Regions from separate parts of the Streptomyces sp. BBFR25 genome, predicted to be linked through region 2. Evidence: riboswitches for the same ligand, from Rfam matches in the RefSeq annotation. Region 2 holds a riboswitch; each other region holds the start of a gene.
The links. Region 2 has a riboswitch for thiamine pyrophosphate ahead of thiO (glycine oxidase ThiO). Riboswitches for the same ligand answer to the same signal wherever they lie in the genome.
Positions count from the first base shown of each region.

Region 1: another riboswitch for thiamine pyrophosphate. It lies ahead of ACGH52_RS27810 (thiamine ABC transporter substrate binding subunit); the one in region 2 lies ahead of thiO (glycine oxidase ThiO).
Region 3: another riboswitch for thiamine pyrophosphate. It lies ahead of thiC (phosphomethylpyrimidine synthase ThiC); the one in region 2 lies ahead of thiO (glycine oxidase ThiO).

Region 1 covers NZ_CP172447.1:6,057,842-6,065,715, reverse strand. Annotated here, with positions in the region: gene ACGH52_RS27820 (ABC transporter ATP-binding protein) at 1-926, opposite strand, end outside; gene ACGH52_RS27815 (iron ABC transporter permease) at 929-2,611, opposite strand; gene ACGH52_RS27810 (thiamine ABC transporter substrate binding subunit) at 2,587-3,672, opposite strand; TPP riboswitch at 3,752-3,857, opposite strand; gene rlmN (23S rRNA (adenine(2503)-C(2))-methyltransferase RlmN) at 3,896-5,026, opposite strand; gene ACGH52_RS27800 (phosphatidate cytidylyltransferase) at 5,183-6,361, opposite strand; gene frr (ribosome recycling factor) at 6,361-6,918, opposite strand; gene pyrH (UMP kinase) at 7,100-7,858, opposite strand.
Region 2 covers NZ_CP172447.1:2,425,430-2,433,303, reverse strand. Annotated here, with positions in the region: gene pknB (Stk1 family PASTA domain-containing Ser/Thr kinase) at 1-393, opposite strand, end outside; gene ACGH52_RS11050 (thiazole synthase) at 565-1,359, opposite strand; gene thiS (sulfur carrier protein ThiS) at 1,362-1,562, opposite strand; gene thiO (glycine oxidase ThiO) at 1,559-2,752, opposite strand; TPP riboswitch at 2,750-2,861, opposite strand; gene ACGH52_RS11035 (hypothetical protein) at 2,914-3,264, shown strand; gene ACGH52_RS11030 (NAD(P)/FAD-dependent oxidoreductase) at 3,297-4,577, shown strand; gene ACGH52_RS11025 (Rv2175c family DNA-binding protein) at 4,619-4,984, shown strand; gene thiE (thiamine phosphate synthase) at 5,110-5,784, shown strand; gene metF (methylenetetrahydrofolate reductase [NAD(P)H]) at 5,911-6,834, shown strand; gene ACGH52_RS11010 (hypothetical protein) at 6,891-7,874, shown strand, end outside.
Region 3 covers NZ_CP172447.1:4,223,829-4,231,702, forward strand. Annotated here, with positions in the region: gene ACGH52_RS19205 (LacI family DNA-binding transcriptional regulator) at 1-486, shown strand, start outside; gene sppA (metallophosphoesterase) at 810-1,916, shown strand; gene ACGH52_RS19215 (hypothetical protein) at 2,099-2,971, shown strand; gene ACGH52_RS19220 (VWA domain-containing protein) at 2,996-4,441, opposite strand; gene thiC (phosphomethylpyrimidine synthase ThiC) at 4,522-6,336, opposite strand; TPP riboswitch at 6,329-6,518, opposite strand; gene ACGH52_RS19230 (YibE/F family protein) at 6,590-7,874, shown strand, end outside.

The DNA of each region.
Region 1 (7,874 bases), 3.6 Mb from region 2:
TCCTCCGGCTGGAGGTGCACGGCGACGTGCGTGCCGCGGAAGGTGCGGGCGGTGACCGTGCAGCGCAGGCCCTCGTCGGCGGAGACGACCCGGACCCCGGCCGGCCGCACGAGCACCGTCCGCGGGCCCTGCGGCGCGTCCTCGGGGACCGGCACCTTGCCCCACGGGGTGTCCGCGGCCTGTCCGGCGACGGACGCCTCGGCCACGTTGTCGAAGCCGAGGAAGCGAGCCACGAACGCGTCCGCCGGCCGCTGCCACACCTCCAGGGGCGTCCCCGACTGGGCGATCCGCCCGTCCCGCATCACCACGACCCGGTCGGCGAGCGCGAACGCCTCACTCTGGTCGTGCGTCACGGCGAGCACAGTGGTGCCCAACTTCCCGAACAGCTCACGCAGTTCGACCACGAGCCGCTCCCGCAGCGAGCGGTCCAACTGACCGAGCGGCTCGTCCAGCATCAGCAGCCGGGGCCGGGGCGCGAGGGCCCGGGCCAGCGCCACTCGCTGCTGCTCCCCGCCGGAGAGCGCGGCGACGGACCGGCGGGCGGCGCCCGGCAGTCCGACCAGCTCCAGCAACTCCCCCACCCGCGCCTGCTGCTCGGCCCGGGACGCGCCGCGCATCCGCGGTCCGAAGGCGATGTTCCCGGCCACGTCCCGCTGCGGGAACAGCTGGTGGTCCTGGAACATCAGCCCGACCTCGCGCTTGTGCGCGGGCACCCCGGACTGGTCCCGCCCGTCCAGCGTCACCCGCCCGGCGTCCAGCGGCTGGAGCCCGGCGACCGCCCGCAGCAGCGTCGACTTGCCGCTGCCGCTGGGCCCGAGCACGCACACCACCTCGTGCTCGGCGACCCCCAGGTCGACGTCGTCGAGCACGGGCCGCCCGCCGAAGCGGACGGTCGCTCCTTCGAGGCTCAGCAGGCTGGGCGGCATGGTCAGAACTCCCCGCTCCGGTCGGTCCGCAGCCGCTCCAGCACCACCAGGGCCACCGCGCACACCAGCATCAGAATCGTCGAAAGGGCCATCGCCTGGCCGTAGTTCATGTCCCCGGGCCGCCCCAGCAGCCGCGCCACGGCGACCGGCAGCGTCGGGTTGTCGGGCCGCGCGATGAAGACGGTCGCGCCGAACTCCCCCAGCGACACCGCGAACGCGAACCCGGCCGCGACCAGCAGCGCGCGCCGCACCATCGGCAGGTCCACCTCGCGCCAGACCCGCCACGGCGACGCACCCAGCACCGCGGCCGCCTCCCGCAGCCGCCCGTCCACCGCCCGCAGCACCGGCAGCATGGTCCGTACGACGAAGGGGACGCCCACCAGCGCCTGCGCGAGCGGCACCAGGATCCAGGAGGACCTGAGGTCCAGCGGGGGTTCGTCCAGCGCGATCAGGAACCCGAACCCGACCGTCACGGCCGACACCCCGAGCGGCAGCATCAGCAGCGCGTCGAACCCGCGCACGAAGCGGCCCGCGTCGCGCCGGGTGAGCGCGGTCGCGGCCAGCGCGCCGATCACCAGGGCGATGCCGGTGGCGGCGACGGCGTACTGGAGGGAGTTGCCGATCGACTCGATCGGCGGGACGAGGAAGGCGCCGCCGTCCTCCCGGGTCAGTGCCCGGTAGTAGCCGAAGCCGGAGGCGCCCAGCGACCGCTGGACCAGCACCGCGAGCGGCAGCACCAGCAGGACGGCGATGACGCCCAGGACCCCGGCGAGCAGCGCCCACTGCCCGGCCCCGCGCGGTCGGCGCGCGGTCGTGGCCGCGTCCACGAGCCGTAGCGCCGTCTCGCGCCGCCGCACCGTCCAGGCGTGCACGGCGAGGACGGCGGCGACGGCCGCGAACTGGATCAGGGTGAGCACGGCGGCCGTGGACAGGTCGAAGACCTGGGAGGTCTGGCGGTAGATCTCCACTTCGAGGGTGGAGAAGGCGGGCCCGCCGAGGATCTGCACGACGCCGAAGGAGGTGAAGGTGAACAGGAAGACCATCAGCGCGGCGGCGGCCACGGCGGGCGCCAGCGCGGGCAGCGTGACCTGCCGCCAGGCCCGCAGCCGCGAGGCGCCGAGCATCCGCGCGGCCTCCTCCTGCCGCGGGTCGAGCTGCGCCCACAGGCCGCCGACGGTGCGGACGACGACGGCGTAGTTGAAGAAGACGTGCGCGAGCAGGATCGCCCACACCGTGGTGTCCAGGCGCACACCCCACAGCTCGTCCAGCAGCCCGCCGCGCCCCACCAGCGCCAGGAACGCCGTACCGACGACGACCGTCGGCAGCACGAAGGGCACGGTCACCGCGGCCCGCAGGACCTGCTTGCCGGGGAAGTCGAAGCGGGCGAAGACGTACGCGCCGGGCAGCGCGACCAGCAGGGTGAGCGCGGTGGACGCCAGCGCCTGCCAGGTGGTGAACCACAGCACGTGCCGCACGTCGGACTGCGCGAGCACGTCCCCGATCCGCCCGAGCCGCCAGACCCCGTCGACCTCCAGGCCGCGCGCGACGATGGCGGCGACGGGGTAGGCGAAGAACACCGCGAAGAACGCTACGGGCACGGCCATGAGACCGAGCCGGGCCGCGCTCCCGCGCACGGTCCGCGCCCGCTTGCCTCCTCGGCTCACTTCAGTACGAGCGAGGTCCACGACTTGACCCACTGGTCGCGGTGGTCGGCGATCTTCGCCGGGTCCAGGGTCTGCGGGTCCTTCGCCTGCGGCCCGAACTTCGAGAACACCTCGGGGACCTGCGCGCCCTCCCGCACCGGGTAGACGAACATGTTCAGCGGCATGTCCTCCTGGAAGGTCTTGCCCAGCAGGAAGTCGAGGAGCGCCTTGCCGCCCTCGGGGTTCTTCGCGTTGCTGAGCAGGCCCGCGTACTCGACCTGACGGAAGCAGGTGCCGTCGGCGACGCCCGTGGGAGCGGTGTCCGGCTGCGGGTCGGCGTAGACGACCTCGACGGGCGGGGAGGAGGCGTAGGACACGACGAGCGGGCGGTCGCCCTTGGCCTTCTTGCCGCCGGCCGAGCCGGAGAACTCCTCGTTGTAGGCCTGCTCCCAGCTGTCGACGACCTTGACGCCGTTCGCCTCGAGCTTCTTCCAGTAGCCCTCCCAGCCCTCGTCGCCGTACTGGGCGGCGGTACCGAGCAGGAAGCCGAGGCCCGGCGAGGAGCTGCCCGCGTTCTCGGTGACGAGGAGGTCCTTGTACTCCGGCTTGATCAGGTCGTCGAAGGACTTGGGCGGGGTCAGGCCGTGCTTGGTGAAGTACGCCTTGTCGTAGTTGACGCAGATGTCGCCGCTGTCGACGGGCGTGACCCGGTGCTTGTCCTGGTCCGCGCGGTACTCCGGCCGGACCTGGTCCGAGCCCTTGGCCTCGTACGGCTGGAACAGGCCGTTGTCGAGGGCGCGGGACAGCAGGGTGTTGTCGACGCCGAAGAAGACGTCGCCCTGCGGGTTGTCCTTGGTGAGGATGGCCTTGTTGACGGCCTGCCCGGCGTCGCCGTCCTCCAGGACCTTGACCTTGTAGCCGGACTGCTTCTCGAAGGCGGCGATGACGTCCTTGGACGCGGCCCACGAGTCGTGGCTGACCAGGGTCACGGTCTTGGAGCCGCCGGAGCCCGCGGCGTCGTCGGACGACGATCCGCAGGCGGCCAGCGTGCCGACCATGCCGAGGCCGACGGCCAGGACACTGGCCTTCTTGGTGATGCTCACTGAATTCCTCCTGGGTGACCAGGAGAAGACGCGGCCCCGCCCGAGACCCCTGGCGAGGGTCCCGGGCAGGGCGCAACAGCTCGAGTGGTGACCGATCTCCCTACCCAGAATGACCTGGGCCAGGTTCGGAGGGTCTGCGGCCGGTGCCGCACTCTCAGCGCTGTGGCGCTCCCCTGTCGGAATATGAAGATGTGACTGTGCCGATGTACTTCCGCCGGTCAGGTTACCGCTCGCTCGCGGCGAGCTGGCCACACGCCCCGTCGATCTCCTGCCCACGGGTGTCCCGGATCGTCACCGGCACACCGTGCGCCGCGATCGCCTCCACGAACGCCTTCTCGTCCTCGGGCCGGGACGCGGTCCACTTGGAGCCGGGGGTGGGGTTCAGCGGGATCAGGTTGACGTGCACGGGCCTGCCCTTGAGCAGCCGCCCGAGGCGGTCACCGCGCCAGGCCTGGTCGTTGATGTCGCGGATCAGGGCGTACTCGATGGACAGCCGGCGCCCGGACTTCGCCGCGTACTCGAACCCGGAGTCCAGCACCTCGCGCACCTTCCACCGCGTGTTGACGGGGACGAGGGTGTCGCGCAGTTCGTCGTCGGGGGCGTGCAGGGAGATGGCGAGGCGGCACTTGAAGCCCTCGCCGGTGAAGCGGTGGATCGCCGGGACGAGACCGACCGTGGAGACGGTGATGCCGCGCTGCGAGAGCCCCAGCCCGTCCGGCTCGGGGTCGGTGAGGCGGCGGATGGAGCCGACGACGCGGTTGTAGTTGGCGAGCGGCTCGCCCATGCCCATGAACACGATGTTGCTGAGCCGCGCGGGGCCTCCCGGCACCTCGCCGTCCCTGAGCGCCCGCATGCCGTCCACGATCTGGTGCACGATCTCGGCGGTCGACAGGTTCCGGTCCAGACCGGCCTGGCCGGTGGCGCAGAACGGGCAGTTCATGCCGCACCCGGCCTGGGAGCTGATGCACATGGTCACCCGGTCCGGGTAGCGCATCAGGACGGACTCGACGAGCGTCCCGTCGAACAGCTTCCACAGCGTCTTGCGCGTGGTCCCCTGGTCGGTCGACAGGTGCCGCACGACGGTCATCAGCTCGGGCAGCAACGCCTCCCGCAGCCCCTCGCGGGAACCGGCGGGGATGTCGGTCCACTGCTCGGGGTCGTGCGCGTACCGCGCGAAGTAGTGCTGCGAGAGCTGCTTGGCGCGGAACGGCTTCTCACCGATCGCGGCGACAGCCTCCTTGCGCTCGGCAGGCGTGAGATCGGCAAGGTGCCGCGGCGGCCGCTTCGCTCCGCGGGGTGCGGCAAAGGTCAGCTCACCGGGGGCGGGACGGGCCACGGTCGGACAACTCCTCATGACGGCGGGCCTGTGGCAACCCCCCGCGTCTGCGGGGACAACGGCAGGGCCGTGCCGAAGCCAGGAGACCTCACGGAGACACCCCCGCATCGGCGGGGACACACGGAAGGGCCCGCAGCAGACGCCGCAGGCCCTTTCCATGCTACCGGATGACTGTCAACCCGATCCGACGAAGATCACCAGCAGCAGCCACACCACCGGTGCCGTGGGCAGCAGGGAGTCCAGCCGGTCCATGATGCCGCCGTGGCCCGGCAGCAGCGTGCCCATGTCCTTGATGCCGAGGTCCCGCTTGATCATGGACTCGCCCAGGTCGCCCAGGGTGGCGCTGACCGCGACCACGAGGCCGAGCAGCAGGCCCTGCCACCAGGTGCCGTCGTCGATCAGGAACTGCACGCACAGCGCGCCCGCCGCCATCGCGAACGCCACCGCTCCCAGCAGGCCCTCGCGGGTCTTGCCGGGGCTGATGCGCGGGGCGAGCTTCTTCCTGCCGAAGCGCCAGCCGACGGCGTAGGCCCCGGTGTCGCTGACGACCGTCAGTATCAGGAAGACCAGCACCCGCCAGGCACCGTCGTCGGCCGCCAGCATCATGGCGACGAACGTCGCCAGGAACGGCACGTAGAACGCGGCGAACAGGCCCGCCGTGACGTCCTTGAGGTACCCCTCGGGCGGTTCCGTCATCCGCCAGACCAGGACCGCGAGCGCCGTGAGCGCCATGGCGACCCACGCTCCCTCGGCGCCGCGCGCGTAGCCGGCGATCACCATCGCGGCGCCGCCGATCGCGAGCGGTACGAGGGGCGCCTTGATGCCCTTGCGCTCCTCCAGCCGCTTGGTCAGCTCCCACAGGCCCACCACGACGGCGACCGCGATCACCCCGACGAAGACCGCCTTGACGACGAACAGCGACGCGATGATCACCACGCCGAGGCCGACGCCGACCCCTATCGCGGCCCCCAGGTCACGCCCCGCGCTCTTCTTCTGCGGCGGCGGCTGGGACTGCGCCGGCTGCGGGGCGTCGGGCATGGGATCCGGATTCTTCGGCACCGCGGCATACGGCTGCGCCGACGTGCTCGGGTCGCGATACGGCTGGTCGCGAACGGACTGGTCGTGGAACGGCTCGTCCCGGAACAAGGGACCGCTCAGCCGAGCGGTCCCCTGGTCGTCGTCCTGGTCTCCGCCGTGTTCGGGTACGTCGGGCACGATGGGCATGGGGCGAGTCTGCTGCGCGTAGTGCGCATCGTACGCGGGACCCGCCGGGCCGGCGCCCTGGACGGGTCCCTGGTCGGACGGCCCCCAGTACCCGGCTTGTGGCGGCGCTCCCCAGGAAGAGTCGTTCATCAGACCTCGAGCAGCTCCGCTTCCTTGTGCTTCAGGAGCTCGTCCACCTGCGCGACGTACTTGGCGGTGGTGTCGTCGAGTTCCTTCTCCGCACGGCGGCCCTCGTCCTCGCCGACCTCGCCGTCCTTGACCATCTTGTCGATGGCGTCCTTGGCCTTGCGGCGCACGGAGCGGATCGAGACCTTGGCGTCCTCGCCCTTGCTCTTGGCCACCTTGATGTACTCCCGGCGGCGCTCCTCGGTCAGCTCGGGGAACACCACCCGGATGATGTTGCCGTCGTTGCTCGGGTTGACGCCCAGGTCGGAGTCGCGGATCGCCTGCTCGATGTTGCGCAGGGCCGTCTTGTCGAAGGGGGTCACCACGGCCATGCGCGGCTCGGGCACGGAGAACGAGGCCAGCTGGTTGATCGGCGTCGGCGCGCCGTAGTAGTCGGCCACGATCTTGTTGAACATCGCCGGGTGCGCACGGCCGGTGCGGATCGCGGCGAAGTCCTCCTTGGCGACCACGACGGCCTTCTCCATCTTCTCCTCGGCCTCGAGGAGGGTCTCTTCGATCACCACTTGCTCCTGCGTGTCTTGAGTAGGCCCGGCTGCGATTCCCCTGCGGGCTGGCGGCCGGCTGCGTCGCGTTCTTCCTGCACGGTTCCCGACCGGCGGGACAATGTCCATCCCCCGGCCCGGTCCCGTCCCCGTCCGTCCCCCGGACAGGTGGCGTCCGCGGACGGGGGGTGTTCTCCGGTCAGTCCCGGCTGCCCTGGTCCCCCACGAGCGTGCCGATCTTCTCACCCTTGACGGCGCGGGCGATATTGCCCTCCTTCAACAGCTCGAAGACCACGATCGGGAGGCTGTTGTCGCGGCAGAGCGTGACGGCCGTGGCGTCGGCGACCTTCAGGTCGCGGGTGATGACCTCGCCGTAGCCGAGCGCGTCGAACTTCACGGCGTCCGGGTTGGTCTTCGGGTCGGAGTCGTAGACCCCGTCCACGCCGTTCTTGCCCATGAGCAGGGCCTCGGCGTCGATCTCGAGGGCGCGCTGGGCGGCGGTGGTGTCGGTGGAGAAGTACGGCATGCCCATACCGGCGCCGAAGATGACCACGCGGCCCTTCTCCAGGTGGCGCACGGCACGCAGCGGGATGTAGGGCTCGGCGACCTGGCCCATGGTGATGGCGGTCTGCACGCGGCAGTCGACGCCCTCCTTCTCCAGGAAGTCCTGGAGGGCCAGGCAGTTCATCACGGTGCCGAGCATGCCCATGTAGTCGGAGCGGGCGCGGTCCATGCCGCGCACCTGCAGCTCGGCGCCGCGGAAGAAGTTGCCGCCGCCGATGACGATCGCGATCTGCGCGCCGTCCCGGACGACGGCCGCGATCTCGCGGGCGATGGCGTGCACCACGTCGGGGTCGACGCCCAGGCCCCCACCGCCGGAGAAGGCCTCTCCGGACAGCTTCAGCATGAAGCGGCCGCGTACTTTGCCGTCGTCGCTCTTCTCGGCCTTGGTGGTCATGGAGATCTCGCCTCTT
Region 2 (7,874 bases):
GGCGCCCAGTGCGGCGAGGACCGGCTCCAGGATGTCCAGCGCGGCCCGCGGCCTGAGCGCCCCGCGCTCGCGCAGCACGTCCCGCAGGGTGCAGCCCGCGATGTACTCCATCGCCAGGTAGACGTACGCCCCCTCGGCACCCTGGTCGAAGACCTGGACGACATTGGGGTGGTCGAGCCGGGCCACCGACTTGGCCTCGCGGATGAACCGCTCGACGAAGGTGGCGTCGGTCGCGAGCGTCGGGTGCATCACCTTCAGCGCGAGCACGCGGTCCAGGCGGGTGTCCACGGCCCGGTAGACCGTGGCCATCCCGCCGACCGCGATCCGCGCCTCGACGCGGTACCGGCCGTCGAGCACCTGCCCGACGAGGGGGTCCAGAAGGGTCGTGTCCACGCAGGTGAGTCTACGAGCCACCACAGACACCCCGCGTCGCCGACCGGAATCGGGGCGGGACTGTGACGCACTTAGCTGCGGGCAATCGTGCCGCTGGGGCGGCACGGGTGGGCGCAGCGGCATCCCGTCACGCCGGGCTGCGCCCTCCCGCCCAGCCTCAGCGCCGCTCCGCTAGAAAGCGGGCCGCTCCGGATCCAGTACCGCCAAGCCCTCCGCAGGAGACGACGCCTCGGCGAAGTGCCGCCGCGGAATCCGCCCGGCCCGCCGGGCCAGCCGCCCCGCCTCCACCGCGGAGCGCATCGCGGCAGCCATCAGCACCGGCTCCTGCGCCCGCGTCACCGCCGAGGCGAGCATCACACCCGCACACCCCAGCTCCATCGCCAGCGCCACGTCCGACGCCGTACCGGCCCCCGCGTCCAGGATCACCGGCACGCGCGCGTGCTCCACGATCAGCTGGAAGTTGTGCGGGTTGCGGATCCCGAGCCCGGACCCGATCGGCGAGCCCAGCGGCATGATCGCCGCGCACCCGACGTCCTCCAGCTTCCGCGCGAGCACCGGGTCGTCGTTGGTGTACGGCAGGACGGTGAAACCGTCGTCGACCAGCGTCTCCGCCGCGTCCAGCAGCTCGATCGGGTCCGGCAGCAGGGTGCGCTCGTCGGCGATGACCTCCAGCTTGACCAGGTCCGTGCCGAGCGCCTCGCGCGCCAGACGGGCGGTGAGCACCGCCTCCCCGGCGGTGAAGCAGCCGGCCGTGTTCGGCAGCACCCGGATGCCGAGCCGCTCCAGCACGGACAGCACCGAGCCGTGCACCGAGGCGTCCACCCGCCGCATCGCGACGGTCGTCAGCTCCGTACCGGAGGCCACCAGCGCGCGCTCCAGGACGTCCGGGCTGGGCGCCCCGCCCGTACCCATGATCAGGCGGGACGCGTACGTCGTGCCGCCGAGGACAAAGGGATCGTCGGCCATGGTCAGCCTCCTTGGACGGCGGTGAGGACCTCGACACGGTCGCCCTCGGACAGCGCGGTGGCGGACCACCGCGCGCGCGGGACGACGGTCTCGTTCAGGGCGGCGGCCACTCCGGACGGCGCCCGGGTGAGCGTGCCCACCAGCGCGTCCAGGGCGGTGCCGGGAGCCACCTCGCGCGGCTCGCCGTTGACGGAGATGTTCATGCGGGCTGCTCCGAGAGTGCGGGGGCGGTGGCGAAGCGCCGGGGGCTGAAGGGGCGGGCCTCCTCGGGCAGCTCCCCGCCGGTCAGGGCGTCCGCCATGACGTCGCCGGTGACGGGGGTGAGCAGGACGCCGTTGCGGTAGTGACCGGTGGCGAGCAGCAGGCCGTCCAGCGCGGTCGGGCCGAGCAGCGGGGCGTTGTCCGGTGAGCCGGGGCGCAGACCCGCGCGGGTCTCCGTCAGGGGCAGCTCAGTGATGCCGGGGACCAGCTCGTGCGCGTCGCGCAGCAGCTCGTAGACGCCGCCCGCGGTGACCGTCGTGTCCCAGCCCAGCTCCTCGCTGGTGGCGCCGACGACCAGCTCGCCGCTCTCCCGGGGCACCAGGTAGACGTGGTTGCCGCGCACCACGGCACGCACGGTCCGGTTCAGCAGCGGCCCCGGCGTCCGCGGCATGGCCAGCCGCAGCACCTGCCCCTTCACGGGCCGCACCGGCGGCAGTACGGCCTCCGGCACGCCCGTGAGCCGCCCGCTCAGGCTGCCCCCGGCCAGCACCACCTGTCCGGCCTCCAGCGCGGTGCCGTCGGCGGTGACGACGCCCGTGGCGCGGTCGCCGGGCCCGACGGTGAGCCGCTCGGCCCACACCCGGTGGAAGGCCACGCCCGCGTGTGCGCAGGCGGCCACCAGCGCCCGGGCGAGGCGGCGGGGATCGATCTGGTGGTCGCCGTCCACCCGGAGCCCTCCGCGCACGCCCGGCGCGAGCATCGGCTCCAGACGTCGGCACTCGCGCCCCGACAGCCACTCCGACTCCAGGCCGGAGCGCTGCTGGAGCGCGTGCAGTTCGCGCAGGTGGGCACGGTCGTCGGCGTCCAGCGCGACGGCGAGCGTGCCGCAGCGGCGGTAACCGAGGTCCTGGCCGGTCAGCTCGGTCAGCTCGGCCGCGAACTGAGGGTAACGGCGGGCCGAGGCGAGGTTCAGCGCGAGCAGCCTCTCCTCGCCGTAGTGCAGCTCCGTGACGGCGGCCAGCATCCCGGCCGCCACCTGGGCCGCCCCGCCGCCCGGCTCGGGGTCCACGAGGGCCGTGACCAGCCCGCGCTGCGCGGCCCGCCAGGCGGTGACGAGCCCGATGATCCCGCCGCCGAGGACGAGGACGTCGGGGGTACGTGACGTACGAGGCGTGTGTGGTGGAGACGACATGGGCGTCCAGCCCCTCCCTTCGCCGGCATGACCCGGATCAGGTTCGTACGGTCGGAGGCCGCCAGCCTCCCTCTCAGCCCGGTGCGTCCGGGCTCCCGCGAGTGCCTTACGTTGGCCACCCTAGCCCGCAGCGCAACTCACGTGTAAGGGAGCCTCCACCCGTGGCGCGTTCACTCGACGGCCTCGTCCTCGCCCCCGTCGCCGACCAGGCCCCCGGCCAGGTGGGCACCCGGACCCGGTTCACCTACCACGAGCAGGACGGCGCCGTGTGGGCCGAGTACGCGGGCGGTGACGTGGTCCGCGGGCACCTGGTGGGCACCAGGGAGGGCGACCGCCTCGACTTCCGGTACGTGCAGCTCAAGACCGACGGCAGCACGTCGTCGGGGCACTGCGTGTCCACCGTCGTCGAACTGCCGGACGGGCGCGTGCGACTGGACGAGAGCTGGGAGTGGGAGTCGCAGCCGGGCAGCGGGACCAGCGTGGTGGAGCAGCTCACCGCGCACGGGCACTGACCGGCCACACGCCGGGTGTCTATGGTGATCAGGTGAGCGAGCAGACGCGGGAACGGGGACAGGGACCGGCGGCGGACGCGGAGCGGCGCGCGGTCGTCGTGGGCGCCGGGATGGCGGGCGTGCAGACCGCGGTGGCCCTGCGCGAACAGGGCTTCACCGGCCCGGTGACCCTGATCGGCGCGGAACCGCACCAACCGTACGACCGCCCCCCGCTGTCCAAGGCCGTCCTGCTCGGCACCGCGGAGGGCTCCGCCTTCGACGTCGACTTCGAGGCGCTCGGCATTACCCTGCGGCTGGGCTGCGAGGCCCTGGGCGTCCGCCCCGGCGAGCACGTCCTGGACACCTCCGAGGGGCCCGTGCCCTACGACGTCCTCGTCCTGGCGACCGGCGCCGAACCGGTCCACCTCCCGGGCGCCGAGGGCGTGCCCGGCGTGCACCTGCTGCGCACCCTGGACGACGCCGAGCGGCTGCGGCCGGTGCTCACCCGGCAGCACGACATCGTGGTGGTCGGCGCGGGCTGGATCGGCGCCGAGTTCGCCACCGCCGCGCGCGAGGCGGGTTGCGCGGTGACCGTGGTGGAGGCCGCCGACCGCCCGCTGGCCGACGCGCTGCCCGCCGAGGTCGCCGCGCCGATGACCGCCTGGTACGCCGACGCGGGCGCCGAACTGCGCACCCGCGCGCGCGTGGAGCGCGTCGAGCCGGGCGGCCCCGGTGAGCCCGGCCGGGTCGTCCTCGACGACGGCACCCGGCTGGCCGCCGGCGCGGTCGTCGTCGGCATCGGCGCCCGCCCCGCCACCGGCTGGCTGGCCGGCTCCGGCATCGCCCTCGGCGCGCACGGCGAGGTCCTGGCCGACGACCGTCTGCGCACCTCCGCGCCGGACGTCCACGCGGTCGGCGACTGCGCCTCCTTCCCGTCCGCCCGCTACGGCGAGCGGCTCCTGGTGCACCACTGGGACAACGCCCTCCAGGGCCCGCGCACGGTCGCCGCCGACATCGTCGGCGCCCCGGCCGGTGAGACCCCGGCGGCCTACGACCCGGTGCCGTACTTCTGGTCCGAGCAGTTCGGCCGCTTCGTCCAGTACGCCGGTCATCACACGGCCGCCGACACCACCCTGTGGCGCGGCGACCCGGCGAGCCCGGCGTGGACGGTCTGCTGGCTGCGCGAGGGCCGCCTGGTCGCCCTGCTGGCGGTGGGCCGCCCCCGCGACCTGGCGCAGGGCAAGCGCCTGATCCAGGCGGGCACGCCGATGGACCCGGAGCTGCTGACCGACCCGGCGAAGCCGCTGAAGGCGGCGACGGCGGCGACGGCGTAGTCGGGTTTCCGACTGTCAGTGCCAGGTGGCAGGCTGGAGGCGTGACCGAGATTGACGCAAAGACCGATGCTCTCGTACCCGCCTGGCTCACCGTTCCCGACATCGCCGAGATGCTCGGTGTCGAGGTGACCCGGGTGCGCCAGCTGATCAGGGAAGGCCAGCTCATCGCCGTACGCCGCGGTGAGAACCGCGCGCTGCACATCCCCGCGGCCTTCATCGACGAGGACAAGGTCGTCAAGGGCCTGGCCGGGACCCTGACGCTGCTGCGGGACGACGGCTTCACGGCCGAGGAGATGCTCGAGTGGCTCTTCACGCCCGACCCGAGCCTGCCCGGCACCCCCGCCCAGGCCCTGACCGAGAATCGCGGTACGGAGGTGAAGCGCCGCGCCCAGGCGCTCGCCGTCTGACCGACCCCCCGCCGATCCGCCACACCGCCCGGCGTGCGGGCTCCGCACGCCGGGCGCCCGTGCCCGTACGCCACCATCGCGCGGCCCTTCACGGGCCCACGCCACCTGACCGGGGGGACACCCGCATGCCCGACACCGCCGCCACCACCGCCCGCGCCCGGCTCGCCGACGCCCGGCTCTACCTGTGCACGGACGCCCGCCGGAGCCAGGGCGACCTGCCCGAGTTCCTGGACGCCGTGCTCGCCGGCGGCGTCGACATCGTGCAGCTGCGGGACAAGGGCATGGAGGCGGCCGAGGAGCTGGAGCACCTGGAGGTCTTCGCCGACGCCTGCGCCCGCCACGGCAAGCTCCTCGCCGTCAACGACCGCGCGGACGTCGCCCACGCCGCCCGCGCCGACGTGCTGCACCTCGGCCAGGGCGACCTGCCGGTGCCCGCCGCCCGGGCGATCCTGGGCGCCGACGTCCTCGTCGGCCGCTCCACGCACGCCGAGTCCGAGGCCGCCGCAGCCGCCGCCCAGGAGGGCGTGGACTACTTCTGCACCGGTCCCTGCTGGCCGACCCCCACGAAGCCCGGCCGCCACGCACCCGGCCTCGACCTGGTCCGCCGCACGGCGGCGCTGGGCACCGACCGTCCCTGGTTCGCGATCGGCGGCATCGACCTCGGCAACCTCGACGAGGTGCTGGACGCGGGCGCCCGGCGCGTGGTCGTCGTCCGCGCGATCACCGCCGCCGACGACCCGGGCGCGGCGGCGGCCGAGTTCGCGAAGCGGCTGCGGCAGGCGGCCCCGGCCCCGGCGTAGCCGCACGCCGTCGCGGCGCGTCGTCCCTGACGGGCAGGTGTCCAAAGGGTGGACAGCAACTCGACAATGCGGACAAATATCCCGCATCCGGTTGGGTGACCGCCGCACCCTGGCTAACCTGCCCATATGGCCCTCGGAACCGCAAGCACGAGGACTGATCGCGCCCGCACGGTGCGTGACATCCTCGCCACCGGCAAGACGACGTACTCGTTCGAGTTCTCGGCGCCGAAGACGCCCAAGGGCGAGAAGAACCTGTGGAGCGCGCTGAGGCGGGTCGAGGCCGTGGCCCCGGACTTCGTCTCCGTGACCTACGGTGCCGGCGGCTCCACGCGCGCGGGCACGGTCCGCGAGACCCAGCAGATCGTCGCCGACACCACGCTGACCCCGGTGGCCCACCTCACCGCCGTCGACCACTCCATCGCCGAGCTGCGCAACATCATCGGCCAGTACGCCGACGCCGGGATCCGCAACATGCTGGCCGTGCGCGGCGACCCGCCCGGCGACCCCGGCGCCGACTGGATCGCGCACCCCGAAGGCCTGACGTACGCGGCCGAACTGGTCAGACTCATCAAGGAGTCGGGCGACTTCTGCGTCGGTGTCGCCGCCTTCCCGGAGATGCACCCGCGCTCCGCCGACTGGGACACGGACGTGGCGCACTTCGTCGACAAGTGCCGGGCCGGCGCCGACTACGCCATCACCCAGATGTTCTTCCAGCCCGAGTCCTACCTGCGGCTGCGCGACCGGGTCGCCGCGGCGGGCTGCGCGACCCCGGTCATCCCCGAGGTCATGCCGGTGACCAGTGTGAAGATGCTGGAGAGGTTGCCGAAGCTCAGCAACGCCTCGTTCCCGCCGGAGCTGAAAGAGCGGATCCTCACAGCCAAGGACGATCCGGCGGCTGTACGCTCGATCGGCATCGAGTTCGCCACGGAGTTCTGCGCGCGGCTGCTGGCCGAAGGTGTGCCCGGACTGCACTTCATCACGCTCAACAACTCCACGGCGACCCTGGAAATCTACGAGAACCTGGGCCTGCACCACCCACCGCGGGCCTAGACCGGCCGCACGTATTTGCGACACACTGCGTAACGGTCACTGGGAGAGGGGCGTACATGGGCTGGACGGTCCTCTACATCGCGTTCGGCGTCGTCGCGCTGTGGCTGCTCGGCGAGGTGCTGCTGCAGTACAAGGCGCGGCTGCGCTGGCGGTTGCTCGCCTTCGGCGGCTTCGTCGGCGTCGTCGCCGGCGTGCTGATGTCGAACGTGCTCGTCATCGGTCTGGGTGCCGCCGCCTTCGCGGTCGGCCAGACCTACGTCACGCTGTCGTTCCGCCGCGGCTTCGAGGCGGGCTGGGCGGTCAACGCCCCGGCGAGCCTCGTCGGCAAGCGCGGGCGTCCCGAACGGGGCCGCCAGGAGCCGACGTCGGAGGTCTCCGGGCTCGGACCCGCCGAGGGCGACCGGGGCCCCCACGACGGCTACGACGAGCGCGCCCAGGCGCACGCCCAGGGTCAGGGTCAGGACGTCCCGCCGTACGGGCACGACGACTACGACCGCGACGACGTCTTCACCCCGGCCCGGCCCACCGCCGATCCCTCGGCCGCGGAGACCACCGCCGTCTACGAACCGCAGCCCATGCCGGACGACACCAACTCGTACGGCGTGTACACCGACGCCGGTTACGGCACCGGCCAGCAGCAGGCGGCCACCGCGCCGGGCGCCGACCAGGCCTACGCCTACGACTACTCCGGCTACGGCCAGCAGCAGGACTACGGCTACGACACCGGCGCCCAGCAGCAGTACGCCGCCTACTCCGACCCGTACATCGGCACCCCCACCTACGGCGGCGGGACGTACGACACCGGCGGCTACGACACGACCGGTGCGCAGAACTACGGCCAGCAGGGCTACGGGCAGGACCAGTACGCCACCGGCACGCCCGGCGGCTACGGCGGCGAGACCCCGGCCGGCGGGGTGTGGGTGCCGCAGCAGCGCAGCACCGACGAGCCCTACGGCGGCGAACTCCCGCCCGAGCAGCAGCCGTACCCCTACCAGGGCGACGGCCAGCCGCAGGGGCAGGGCCAGGGCTACGACGAGCAG
Region 3 (7,874 bases), 1.8 Mb from region 2:
ACGACCGACACGTACACCCATCTGTCGACCACCGCCTACCTGCGCTGGTGCGAGCGCGTCGGCCAGGACCCGGTCTACGAGGCGTACCCGGCGCACGACCCGTGCGCCGGCGCGGTCGCCGCCGACCGGCTGCTCGCACGTCCGGACCGGCCCGACGCCGTCTACGGCCTGTTCGACCCGAACGGCACCGATCTGCTCGCCGCCGCCCGCCGCTACGGACTGCGCGTCCCCGAGGACCTGCTGCTGGTCTGCTGCAGCGAGTCCACCGTGTACGCCAGCACCGAGCCGCCCATCACCACCCTGTCGCTGAAACCCCGCCGCATCGGCACCGCCGTGATCCAGGTCCTCATCGACGCGATCGAGGGGCTGCACTCCGACCAGCCGGTCGAGCAGGTGATACCGACCGAGCTGATCGTGCGCACGTCGTCGCAGCGGCGCCCGCCGCGTACGACGGTCAGCCCGCCGCGATCGCCGGAGGGCGAGTAGGTCGGGTCCGGGGCGCGGGTGCGGGTCCGGGGCGCGGTCGTCCGCACGCCCCGGCCGCCGCCCCCACCCGGGCGGCGGCGCACCGCGGAACGACGCGAAACAGGGCGGCGAAGACCACATCCGCCACCTCCGGAACACGGGTGGTCCGCCGTCACGGACGGGCGAAGCCAGGCCCAATCGGGGCGAAAGCCGCAGTGAACCGGAGTCCTGTCCTGATTCACCACCCCTGGGTCATCACACAGCGCGATCCGCATTCCTATGATGGGCCCACACACCGCGGGCCGCTGCGACCAGGCAGTCCGAAGCGGTGCAGATGCGGCGCGATGGTGGAGGGGTCGATGACTCAGGGGGCCGGTCAGGGACCCGAGGTGGAGCGGACGGCGACGGTGCGCGACTTCCGGGTGCCCGCGTACGTCCACGAGACCGCTCCGTACGCTGCCCCCGGCACGCACGCGAGCGATTCGGCACCGCCCTCCGAGGAGGGGCTCGAGGAGGCCCTGCCCGAGGGCTACACGCCCACTCAGCGCGATCTGCCCGTCATCCGTCGGGGTGACACGGTCCAGGTCGCGGTCGACCCCGAGCCGATCGTGGTGCAGCAGCAGGCCACCGGCCAGGGGCCCCTGTTCGTCGTCGGCGACGTACACGGCTACCTCGACGAGCTGCTGGCCGCCCTCAGGGAGAAGGGCCTCGTCGACGAGGCCGGCCAGTGGTGCGCGGGCACCTCCCGGCTGTGGTTCCTCGGCGACTTCACCGACCGCGGCCCGGACGGCATCGGCGTCATCGACCTGGTGATGCGGCTGTCCGCCGAGGCCGCCGCGGCCGGCGGCTACTGCAAGGCGCTGATGGGCAACCACGAGCTGCTGCTGCTCGGCGCCAAGCGGTTCGGCGACACGCCCGTCAACTCCGGCGCGGGCACCGCCACCTTCCAGGCCGCCTGGCTGCTGAACGGCGGCCAGAAGACCGACATGGACCGCCTGCAGGACCACCACCTGCAGTGGATGGCCCGCCTCGACGCCATGGAGGAGGTCGACGGCCACCTCCTGGTGCACTCGGACGCCACCACCTACCTCGACTACGGGCGCTCCATCGAAGAGGTCAACGACACCGTCCGCGAGACGATCACGCGCAATGACGCGGAGGAGGTGTGGGACCTGTTCCGCAAGTTCACCAAGCGCTTCTCCTTCCGCGACGAGGGCGGCGCCGACGCCGTGCGCTCACTGCTGGATACGTACGGCGGCACCCGGATCGTTCACGGCCACAGCCCCATTCCCTACCTGCTGGGCGAAGTCGGCTCCGAGGACGGCGAGGACGACACCCGAACCGTGGTCGAGGGACCGCACGTCTACGCGGACGGTCTGGCCATCGCGATGGACGGCGGCGTGACGATGGCAGGAAAACTGCTGGTCCAGCAACTTCCGCTGGACTCCTGACCGTTCACCGGACCGCTTTCGCGGCGGTGCCGTCCGTACAGACCGGCACCCAATTTCTGGAAACCCCCTGTCACCCTCCACCGTCACCGCTCTACCATCGGCTTATCCGTAGCAGGCTCCCCTCCGTTTCTGCCCGACGGCTCGTTGGCATGCGAGCCCCAAGCCCTACGGAGCATCGGGGGATGCACATGAACAGCGTTCCGCAGCACCTGTCGAACGAGGACCGCCAAGAGTACGAGCGGGTCCTCGACGAGGCGCTGCGCTCCGCACCACACCGCCCGGAGCTGGCCGCCGTCGGTCAGCGGCTCAACTCCGAACAACTGCGCACCATGGCACTCAACGCCACCGCCCTCATCACGGCGGCGGCCACGACCGAGTACCAGCACTACGTGAAGGTCCGCGAGGAACTGCGCCATCCGGCGCCCTCGGGTCCGTCGTCCGCCACGCGCGAATCCGGCTCCGAGGAGCGGGGCACGGGCGCGGGGGGACTCGCCGCCACCATGGGCGAGATGGCCGAGGCGACCGGTGCGGGGGCCGTCGCCGTCGTCGCCGTCCTGGCACCGGTCCTGGCCGGCACCGCCGCGGCGATCTTCCTCCTGGTCGGCTACCTGCTGAAGATGCTCGACCCGGGGCAGACCTTCGCGCAGACCATGCTCACCACGGGATGGGTGTTCGGCGCCGTGACCGCGGTGGCGATCCTCGTCGCCGCGGTGGGGCTGCTGCTCACCGCGCTGCGCAACCGCCCCTCCGCCGAGTCGGGCTTCTACAGCGCCCGCGACGAGGAGGTGACCCGGGCCAGGGATGCCTGGCACGAGGCGCTCCTTGAGCGGGGCATCCTGCCCTTCCTGCGGGAGGCGCTCAGCCAGCCGGGCACGGCGGCACTGCACCGCACGGAACCGGCCACGCCGAGCGGCGGCCGCATGCCGCACCTCGGCTACGGCCGTCCCGGGTTCACCAGCCCCGACGGCGGCCCCGACGCGGGACCGCGACCGAGCTACTCGAGTCCGGACTACAGCAGCCCGGACTTCGGTGGCCCGGAACACCGGCCCGAGTAGCCACCGGAACGGGCGGGCAGCGCTTCAGAGGATGCCCGCCCGGCCGGCGGCAGTGATCCAGGACGGGAACTCGGACAGCAGACGGTCATACAGCTCCGGGTCCGGTACGGTGCCGATGTCGTCGACGGCGAAGAAACCGACGTTGTCGACGCGGCGCCCCGGCAGGGTGTCGAACCGCTCCAGCACCCCGTAGTTGGCGCGCCCGAGCCCCACGAACTGCCAGAAGACGGGCTCCTCCACGGCCTCCCGCAGCTCCCGCTCGATCTCGGCGTTGCGGTAGACACCGCCGTCGGAGAAGAACAGCACCAGGGTCGGGACCGGTGCCGGGTGGTCCCGGACGAAGGCCCGGACCTCGGCGATCACCTTCTGCTCCTCGTTCTGGATACCGACCGCCCGCATGTCGGCCTGCTCGGGGTGCAGGCCCTTCTTCCTGCCCCGCCGGAACAGGCTGATCTCCCCCACGCGCACGTGCAGCCGCAGCCACTCGGGCAGCTCGCCCAGGCGCAGGTCGGGCAGGCGCGCCGGGTTGGAGGCGAAGGTCCATGCCTGCATCTCCCCGTCGTCGTCCAACTGCGCGGCGACGGCGGCCATCCGCTCCACGACGTCCGCGACGACGCCCTTGGAGTAGAGGAGGGACATGGACCCGGAGGCGTCCAGCACGAGGACGACGCGCGCGGTGACCCCGGTGGCCCCGTGCTTGCTCAGGCTGACCGCGACCTGCTCCTTGCGCAGGGACAGCCGCTTGCGCATGTCCACGGGGAGGCGGTCCTCGCCCTTGGTGAGACGGGGGCCGGTGGCAGGCGGCACCGCTACCGGGGGCGGCGGCGGTGCTACGGGCGGCGCGGCGGGTGTCGGCGGTGTGCTCGGCGCCGGGGGAGCCGTCGGCGGGGCGGTGGCCTGCGTCGCGGCCGCCGACGGGGGAGCGTCGTCGTCCACCGTGATGCCGAAGTCGGTCGCCAGCCCCGCGAGCCCGGAGGCGTAGCCCTGTCCGACCGCACGGAACTTCCACGCCCCTTGACGCCGGTACAACTCGCCGCCGACCAGCGCGGTCTCCGTCCCGGCCGTGATGTCGAAGCGGGCCAGCTCGGTGCCGGTCGCGGCGTCCAGCAACCGCAGCGTCAGCCCCGGAACCCGGCCGAAGGCACCGCCGTCCGCCGAGGCGCACAGGACGATGCGTTCGACCGCCGACTCGACCGACAGCAGGTCCACCTCGACGGCATCGGTCGTGACACCCGCGTCCGCGTCCGGGCCGACCCGCTTGCCCAGGTGGCCCACCGCGCCGGAGGTGTGGCGGGGCTGGTTGTAGAAGACGAAGTCGCCGTCGTCCCGCACCCGTCCGGCCGAGGTGAGCAGCAGCGCCGAGGCATCGACCTCGGGGACGCCCGGCCCGGCGGACCACACGAGTTCGGCGCGCACCGCGGGGGAGTCGACGGCGATGTTGGCACCCTTGCTCAGGGAGATGGCTGTCATGCGTCCAGTCTGCCGAGCAGGACCCCTCGACGGGGAGAGGGCCGACCCCGCGGCCTGTCCCCCTCCCCGCGCCGGTGCGCTCAGTCCGCGATCGGCAGGTACACGCGGTTGCCCGCGGCCGCGAACTCCTTCGACTTCTGGGCCATGCCCTCCTCGATCTCTCCCTTGCTGCTCCCGTGCTGCCGGCGAATGTCCTGCGAGATCTTCATCGAGCAGAACTTGGGCCCGCACATCGAGCAGAAGTGGGCCGTCTTGGCGGGCTCGGCCGGCAGGGTCTCGTCGTGGAACTCACGGGCCGTGTCCGGGTCCAGGGCAAGGTTGAACTGGTCCTCCCACCGGAACTCGAACCGGGCGTCCGACAGCGCGTCGTCCCACTCCTGTGCACCTGGGTGACCCTTGGCGAGGTCGGCGGCATGGGCGGCGATCTTGTAGGTGATGACGCCGGTCTTGACGTCGTCACGGTTGGGCAGGCCCAGATGTTCCTTGGGCGTGACGTAGCAGAGCATGGCCGTGCCCCACCAGGCGATCATCGCGGCACCGATGCCGGAGGTGATGTGGTCGTACGCCGGCGCGACGTCCGTCGTCAGCGGGCCGAGCGTATAGAACGGAGCTTCATCGCAGATCTCCTGCTGAAGGTCGATGTTCTCCTTGATCTTGTGCATCGGGACATGTCCCGGGCCCTCGATCATGGTCTGTACGTTGCAACGCTTGGCGATCCGGTTGAGTTCCCCGAGGGTGCGCAACTCGGCGAACTGCGCCTCGTCGTTGGCGTCCGCGATCGACCCCGGGCGCAGGCCGTCGCCGAGGGAGTAGGTGACGTCGTAGGCGGCGAGGATCTCGCAGAGTTCCTCGAAGTTCTCGTACAGGAATGACTCCTTGTGGTGCGCCAGGCACCACGCCGCCATGATCGAGCCGCCGCGCGAGACGATGCCGGTCTTGCGGTTCGCGGTCAGCGGTACGTACGGCAGGCGCACACCGGCGTGGACCGTCATGTAGTCCACACCCTGCTCGGCCTGTTCGATCACGGTGTCCTTGTAGATCTCCCAGGTCAGCTCCTCGGCCCGGCCGTCGACCTTCTCCAACGCCTGGTAGAGCGGCACGGTGCCGATGGGGACGGGGGAGTTGCGCAGGACCCACTCGCGGGTGGTGTGGATGTTGCGGCCGGTGGAGAGGTCCATGACCGTGTCGGCGCCCCACCGGGTCGCCCAGGTCATCTTGTCGACCTCCTCCTCGATGGAGGACGTCACCGCCGAGTTGCCGATGTTGGCGTTGACCTTCACCAGGAACCGCTTGCCGATGATCATCGGCTCGATCTCGGGGTGGTTGACGTTGGCGGGCAGCACGGCACGTCCTGCGGCGATCTCCTCGCGGACCACTTCCGGCGAGACGTTCTCCCGGACGGCCACGTACTCCATCTCCGGCGTGATCTCTCCCCGGCGCGCGTACGCGAGTTGCGTCACCGCGTTGCCGTCCCGGCCCCGGCGGGGCTGACGCGGGCGCCCGGGGAAGACGGCGTCGAGGTTGCGCAGGCCGCCGCGCGGCGCGGTGTGCTTGATTCCGTCGTCCTCGGGACGGACGGGACGGCCCGCGTACTCTTCGGTGTCACCGCGGGCGATGATCCAGTTCTCCCGCAGCGGTGCGAGGCCCCTGCGGACATCGGTGTCGACGAGTGGATCGGTGTACGGGCCCGAGGTGTCGTACAGGGTGACCGACTGCCCGTTGGTGAGGTGCACCTGACGGACCGGCACCCGCAGATCGGGGCGCGAGCCCTCGACGTACGCCTTGTGCCAGCCGATGGACTTCCCGGCCTCCGTGGTCTGCGCGGTGTCCTCCTGGGCGGAGTCCCGCGTGGAGCGCTGTTCTGAGGCAGGCGTGCGTGCGTCCTTGATGGTCATGAGACCTACTCCCTACGCCGGCATTACCCGGTAACAGGTTCGGCGGTCGACGCAGCGGCTTCCGTCTGGCGAGGCTTCGTGGGATACATCACTCGACTTCGGTGACGTTTCCCGTGAAACATCGCTGGGACGGAGGTCAGCGCCCTCTCAGCCCGGTGCTCCGAGCTCCCGCGTGTACAAAGGTGCCTCCACGCTAACGCCCATTCGGGCGCGGTGAACAGAGGGCCCCCCTTGTTCTTGCGATGATCGGGCGGTGACCACACCGCAGCATCCCTCCTTCCCGCCGCATCGGCCCCGCCGCGGACAGAACGCCGACGAGGGAGGCGGCCGGGCAGCCGACCACGCCCCCGTCGCCGCCCACGGCGCGAGCGAGGGCAGACCCGAGGCCGGTCACGGGCATGCGCACGGTCACGGTCACGGACCGGCGGCTCCCGTCTCCCGGCATCTGCGCAAGGTCATCGCCGCGATCCTGATCCCCTTCGCCGCGGCCGTCCTGGTCGGACTCGCGGTGCTGTGGCCGGGCGGCGCACCGCCGCACGAGCGCACCGGAGTCGGCTTCGACCGCCAGACCCAGCAGGCCACCGTGACCAAGGTGGTCGAGCTGAGCTGCCAGTCCGTCAACGCCTCGGGCGGCACCCCGACCGGCGACACGTCCACCGCCGAGGGCTCCTCCGCGGTGCAGCAGGCGAAGGGCGAGTGCAAGCGGGCGACCATCCGCGTCGACACCGGCGACGACAAGGGCCGTACGTTCGAGGAGATCGTGCAGCCGGACCAGTCACGACAGTTGCACGAGGGCCAGAAGGTGGTGGTCGCCTACGAGCCCTCCGCGCCCAAGGACCTGCAGTACTCGGTGACCGACATCGACCGCCGGCTCCCCCTGGCGCTGCTCGCGGGCATCTTCGCCCTCGCCGTCGTGGTCGTCGGACGGCTGCGCGGCCTCATGGCACTGGTCTCACTGGCCATCAGCTTCCTGCTGCTGAACTTCTTCATCCTGCCCGCCATCCTGCAGGGTTCGAATCCCCTGGTCGTGGCGGTGATCGGGTCCAGCGCCATCATGCTGATCGCGTTGTACCTCTGCCACGGGCTGTCGGCCCGCACGTCCGTGGCGGTGCTCGGCACCTTGATCTCGCTCTTGCTGATCGGTGTGCTCGGCTCGCTCTTCATCGGCTGGGCCGCGCTCACCGGCAACACGGACGACAACACCGGCCTCATCCACGGCCTGTACCCGTCGATCGACATGAGCGGTCTGCTGCTCGCCGGGGTCATCATCGGTTCGCTCGGGGTCCTCGACGACGTGACGGTCACGCAGACGTCGGCGGTCTGGGAACTGCACGAGGCCAACCCGACGATGGGCTGGCGCGGCCTGTACCGCGCGGGCATCCGCATCGGCCGCGACCACATCGCCTCGGTCGTGAACACGCTGGTCCTGGCCTACGCGGGCGCGGCGCTGCCCCTGCTGCTCCTGTTCTCGATCGCGCAGAGCGGGGTGGGGACGGTCGCCAACAGCGAACTGGTCGCGGAGGAGATCGTACGGACGC